DNA from 2 places in the Collinsella sp. CLA-ER-H3 genome. Region 1 is predicted to be linked to the other one. Evidence: riboswitches for the same ligand, from Rfam matches in the RefSeq annotation. Region 1 holds a riboswitch; the other holds the start of a gene.
What was found. Region 1 has a riboswitch for thiamine pyrophosphate ahead of thiC (phosphomethylpyrimidine synthase ThiC). Riboswitches for the same ligand answer to the same signal wherever they lie in the genome.
Positions count from the first base shown of each region.

Region 1 (3,133 bases):
TTTTGAAGTCCTGGGCATTCCACCCTTTGTGCGCGAGACGGCTCGCCTCCACCGCGCACTGCTAGATATCGAGCGGAATGAAGGCAGCGACAGCCTGCAGGCGCTATGGAACGTGAGTGACAAACTGCTGGGGCCTTGCCTCAACACCCTGCATGAGTTCGGGCCCATCCTGAAAAACGGCGATCTCGACAATCCCGCACTCGCCTGTCACCTCTCCCCTGCCATCATGTCCTATCACGGCATTCAGTACCAGAGCATGGCGCCCGAGGTGATGGATTCCGCGCAGCTCACATGGCTGCAAGACCATCTGTGGATCCTCTCCGGCCTCTACGGGTGCGTTCGTCCCTTCCATGCCGTCGAACCGTATCGGCTGGAGATGGGCGCGAAGCTCGCCGTTGACGATGCCCAAGACCTCTACGCGTTTTGGGGTGACAAGCTCGCGCGGGCTACCGCCCCGGCAGGCTCAAACACCACGATCGTCAACCTCGCCAGCGTAGAGTATGCCAAAGCCGTTCTGCCCCACCTCGCGGACGACGCCACGGCCGTCACATGCCTCTTTGGCGAGGGTATCCGCAACGGGAAGCCCATCCAACGGTCGACCGCCAGCAAAAAGGCGCGCGGCTCCATGGTGCGGTGGATGGCAGAAAACAAGCTCGAGGATGCAAGCGAACTTACCGCATTCAACATCGGCTATCGGCACATCCCCGAGCTTTCAGACAAAAACACCCTGGTTTTCATGAACGCGCAGGCACAATAGGCCCGCCGTTTCCAAACACCCCATTACTCCGCCAAGCCATCGGCCTTTGCAATCTCGCTCGTCGAGCCATCTTGGTAGGTAATCTTAACGTGCTCTACGTCGGATACCGTAACGCCCGACGGAGGTTCCAGACGCCACTCCGTCAGAGCGATATCCATGGTCGTAGGCACATCGCCCTGATCTTTGAGCTTCACCGTGAGTGTTTTGAGTGCCTCATCAAACGTCACGCGTTCGATTTCTTCACCCGGAATAGACCCGCCGCTCAACTGCAGCTGCACAAACTCGTCGCGCGGATACCAGTAGTCGCCCGGTGCGGCCACCGTGTTACCGCCAGCGACCTTCACCGTCATGATCGGCAGGACATCGTCGGCCTCGAACTCCCAGGCAGCGCCGCCGCGACCGCCAAACGTCCAAATACAAAAGGCAATCACCAGCACGGCAAGCACCGCAAAGCCAATCGCGACCAACCCATGGTGCGCACGGCCCTCCTCGGCCGATATGTCCCATTGTGTCTCTCGATATAGATGCTTGTCTTCCATGTACGCCTCCCCACAGGCACGCTCGTTGGCCCAATCGTACCCATTCAGGCTATACTTGAGCCCATGACATAACGGGGAGCTTGCGGGACAAGACGGCAGGCTGAGATTGGGCGCGCCCGCCCTGACCCGCAAACCTGATATGGGTAATGCCAACGAAGGGAGCCGTGCCAATGAGCACACAGACCGAGCCCAAGCTCGTCACGCAAATCGATTTCGCCCGTGCCGGGCAGATCACGCCGCAGATGAAGGAAGTCGCCGAGCGCGAGCATCGCGACCCCGAGTACATCCGCGAGCGCGTGGCCGACGGCCGCATCGCCATTCCCGCCAACATCGTGCATATCAAAAAGGGCATGCGCGCCTTTGGCGTCGGTGAGGGCCTGTCCACCAAGGTCAACGTGAACTTGGGCATCTCGGGCGACAAGGCCGATGCCGCCGAGGAATGGAAGAAGGTCAAGATCGCCGAGGACTTTGGCGCCGACGCCATCATGGACCTCTCCAACTCGGGCAAGACGCGCCAGTTCCGCCAGCAGCTCATCGACGAGACGCCGCTCATGGTAGGCACCGTCCCCATGTACGACGCCATCGGCTACATGGAAAAGCCGCTGGTCAAGCTCACCAAGGACGACCTGTTCGAAGTCGTGCGCGCGCACGCCGAGGACGGCGTTGACTTTATGACTATCCACTGCGGCATCAACAAGTCGGTCACCAAGACCTTTAAGGAGACCGGCCGCCTGATGAACATCGTGAGCCGCGGCGGCTCACTGCTGTTTGGCTGGATGGAGGTCACCGGTAACGAGAACCCGTTCTATGAGTTCTACGACGAGTTGCTCGAGATTTGCCACGAGTACGACGTGACGATTTCGCTCGGCGACTCCTGCCGCCCGGGCTGCCTCTACGACTCCAACGACGCCACCGAGACCGCCGAGATGATCGAGCTGGGCAAGCTGTGCAAGCGCGCTTGGGCCGCCGGCGTCCAGGTCATGGTCGAGGGCCCGGGTCACATGGCGCTCGACGAGATCGCTGCCAACATGAAGCTACAGAAGCGCCTGTGCCACAACGCCCCGTTCTATGTGCTCGGGCCGCTGGTGACCGATATCGGCGTGGGTTACGACCACATCACCGCTGCCATCGGCGGCGCCATCTCCGCCAGCTCCGGTGCCGACTTCCTGTGCTACGTGACACCAGCAGAGCACCTATGCCTGCCTAACGCCCAGGATGTGCTCGACGGCCTCATGGCCACCAAGATCGCCGCACACGCCGCCGACATCGCCAAAAAGGTGCCCCACGCCCGCGACATGGACGACAAGATGGGCCAGGCACGCCGCAAGCTCGACTGGGACGCCATGTGGAAGTGCGCGCTCGACCCGGTTACGGGCAAGAAGCGCTACGAGGAGTCCCCCGCCGCCACCGAGGGCACTTGCACCATGTGTGGCAAGATGTGCGCCGTCCGCACCGTCAACAAGATCTTCGAGGGCACCACGATCGACCTCGGCATGGAGGACTAGCCCTGTCGCCGCGGCCGCTTCTGGCGGCGAGCTGGTGCCTGTCAATTGTTGACGTGTGAACATTTGCTTGCATTTGCGTAAAGATTGCATCGCCCGCCCGGGTTCGACATAGAGTCGGCCCGGGCATCTTTATAATGCTGGCTTATAGACCCATTTGATTCCAACCGAACAAGGGAGCGAACATGGATCGCAGTAAGGTACCTGCCGTTCTATCCATCGCAGGATCCGATTCCAGCGGTGGCGCCGGCATTCAGGCCGACATCAAGACCATCACGGCGCACCGCCTGTATGCCGAGACGGCCATCACCGCCATCACCGCACAGAACACCCTG
Region 1 is NZ_JBBNLP010000009.1:92,735-95,867, forward strand. It holds gene AAAX32_RS08320 (YaaA family protein) at 1-757, shown strand, start outside; gene AAAX32_RS08325 (hypothetical protein) at 781-1,296, opposite strand; TPP riboswitch at 1,359-1,475, shown strand; gene thiC (phosphomethylpyrimidine synthase ThiC) at 1,467-2,801, shown strand; gene thiD (bifunctional hydroxymethylpyrimidine kinase/phosphomethylpyrimidine kinase) at 2,984-3,133, shown strand, end outside.

Region 2 (3,133 bases), on a different contig from region 1:
CCGTCGCGTCCATCTGACGCATAAACGACGGCATCTCCCCCGTCGCGGCGCAGGCGGCAATCTGATGTAGAGCCCCGGCGACCGCATCGTCTGCCGCAGCGCCGATATGCCAGCGCGCGGCAGCCGTGACGGCCTCGTTGGCATTGGCGACTGCAACGGAATTGGGAACGGCATCGATCATGGGCAAATCGTTATCGGAATCGCCGAATACGGCCACCTCGTCGGGCGTCAGGCCCAAAGCGCGCGCCAGCTCCAGCGCAGCACAGCCCTTGTCCCAGCCGGTCGGAAGAACGTCGAACAGGCGCACGCGGTTGTTGGGAAACACGAGCGAGAGCTCCGGCACCTCGGCGGCAACACGCTTGCGCAGCTCGGCGAGCTCCTCGCGCGAACGGGCACTCCAGATATTCGCCTTGTATACCGGGGCATCGTCAACGACAGGACGACAGGGAGCCTCTTCGCCCTTGAGCCACGCGTTGCCGCCTGACTCCATGGCGCGACGCACACGCTCGGGATCGCTTGTCACGCAATAGGCGTCGTTGTCCCAAAAGTCATCACCCAGACGGTAGACCTTCAGATAGGTATCGTCGGTCTCTTGCTCCAGGTAGTCGGCCAGGCGCATCAGGGCATCGTTATCAGTTGTGCGCGAGGCAACCGCCTCGCCATCGACAAACATCACCTGGCCGTTGCAAAACGCACCGGTCGAGAAGCACTCGGAGCGATTGCGGAACATCCAGCCCATCGCGGACGGCTGGCGACCCGAAACCGGGCCAAAATGCAGGCCCGCCGCTTGCATGGCATGAATGCCCTCGATGGCGTAGTCGCTGGCGCCATCGTGTCCAGCAGGAATCAGCGTATCGTCCATATCGGTCAGCACAAGTTTGATCATAAGGTCCCCTCGGTCATTCTTAATCCCGTCTATTGTACCGACCTGCCAAAAAGGGACAGGTTTATTTTGGCAGGTTTTATCTGGGAAAACGCAAAGCCCCAGTTGTTACCTGCCAAAATAAACCTATCCCTATTTGGCAGGTGCGCTAGTATAGGGAACAACAGATTCGATGCGGGAGTGCCGGCGGTGCAAACCACAAGGCTGAGAGGGCATGGGGGCCCAATCCTTTGAACCTGTCAGTTAATGCTGGCGTAGGGAGCATGCCGCCTTTACAGGGGCGCTGTCTATGCACAGCGCCCCTTTTCTATGCCAAGGAGGCATGTGCAGTGATTGATTCGAAACAGCTTAAGCAAAACGTGATCAAGGCCGTGGGGGAGATTCGCGCCACCAATCCGATGGCCGGCTCCATCACCAACACGGTGACGATCGACTTTGTCGCCAACGCGCAGCTCGCCGTGGGCGGTTCGGCCGCCATGGTCTATCTACCCGACGAGGGCGAGGCACTCGTTGCCGGCGGCGGCGCCATCTATCTCAACATGGGCACGCTCTTCCCCATCTACGAGCAGACGATTCCCCGCGCGGCCAAGGCGGCACACGACGCCGGCAAGCCCTGGGTGCTCGATCCGGTGGGCCTGGGCATTGGCAGCCTGCGCACCCAGTTGGTAAACGAACTCAAGCAGTACAAGCCCGCCATCGTGCGCGGCAACGCCTCCGAGATCATCGCGCTCGCCGGCCTGTGGGGTCTTGAAGGCGAGGCGGCCAATCTGAGCCGCGTGCGCGGTGTCGATACCACCGACACGGTCGACGCCGCCCGCGATGCCGCCGTGGCGCTCGCCCGCTACACTGGCGGCGCCGTGGTCGTCTCGGGCGAAGTCGACCTGATTACCGACGGCACGACCGTGGCCAAGTCCCACGGCGGCAGCCCGCTCATGTCCAAGATCACCGGCTGCGGTTGCTCGCAAGGCGGCGTACTGGCCGTGTACGCCTGTGCTGCCGATCCGTTTACGGCAGCCATCTGCGGCACCGCCGTCTACAACGTCGCCGGTACGCGTGCCGCCGCTGTCGCCGATGCCCCGGCAAGCTTTAAGGTCGCCTTTATCGACGAGCTCTACCGCGCGACCGCCCAGGATATTGCCGACAACCAACTCGAACTCGAGGAGGCATAAGCCATGTCCGAGTCCACAACCAGCGCCGGCATGAACACACTCGTCGCCGTGGCCATCGCCCCGTGCGGCACCGGCGATGAGCTGTCCGCCGAAGTCGCCGAGGTCGTGCGCGTCATTCGCGAGAGTGGCCTTCCCAACCGCACCAGCTCGATGTTCACCGAGATCGAGGGCGACTGGGACGAGGTCATGCAGGTCGTGCGCGACGCAACCTTTGTGCTGGCGAGCAAGGGCATCCGGACCGAAGTCGTGCTCAAGGCAGATATTCGACCCGGATTTACCGACACCATGACCGGCAAACTCGAGCGCATGGAAGCACAGATCAAAAAGCAGGAGGAAGCACGATGAGCATCCGCGACAACCTTGATATCTCCGCCTATCTGGTACTCGGCCCCGAAAACACCCTCGGGCGCCCCGTGGGCGATGTGGTGGCCCAGGCACTCGACGCCGGCTTTACCTGCATCCAGGTGCGCTCCAAGGTGGCAAGCGCCCGCGAGATCATCGCGCTGACGGGCGATGCCGCGCAGGCAATCGCACAGGCCGGCAAGACCGGTCAGGTCGCCCTGCTGATCGACGACCGTCTGGATTGTGTGCTTGCCGCGCGCGAGCAGGGTATTGCTGTCGACGGCGTGCACGTGGGTCAGAGCGATATTCCCGTCGAGGTCTGTCGCAAGCTGCTGGGCCCCGATGCCATCGTGGGCCTTTCGGCCCGCTGCGAGGAGATGCTCGAGTACGTCAAGACCGCCGACATGAGCCTGGTCGACTACCTGGGCATCGGCCCGCTCCACGAGACCGAGACCAAGCGCGACTGCGGACGCGCGGCCGACGGCTCCATCATCACCAAGAGCTTTGAGGACCTGGCCGCACTCCACGTGGCAAGCCCCGTGCCCATCGTGGTGGGCGGCGGCGTTAAGACGGCCGACTTGCCGCAGCTCAAGGCCACCGGCGTCGACGGCTTCTTTGTGGTGAGCGCCGTCTGCAGCGCCGACGACCCCTACGCCGCGGCCAAGGAGCTTGTCGACACCTGGCAGCAGGCATAGGCATAGGCCGAACAGCTGATTCGCAACCTCATATCTTCAATAGC
Region 2 is NZ_JBBNLP010000002.1:83,422-86,554, forward strand. It holds gene AAAX32_RS01955 (HAD family hydrolase) at 1-886, opposite strand, end outside; TPP riboswitch at 1,050-1,161, shown strand; gene thiM (hydroxyethylthiazole kinase) at 1,213-2,052, shown strand; gene AAAX32_RS01965 (thiamine-binding protein) at 2,056-2,397, shown strand; gene AAAX32_RS01970 (thiamine phosphate synthase) at 2,394-3,089, shown strand.
Region 2: it holds a riboswitch for thiamine pyrophosphate, as region 1 does, so the genes downstream of both, thiM (hydroxyethylthiazole kinase) here and thiC (phosphomethylpyrimidine synthase ThiC) in region 1, are expected to answer to the same signal.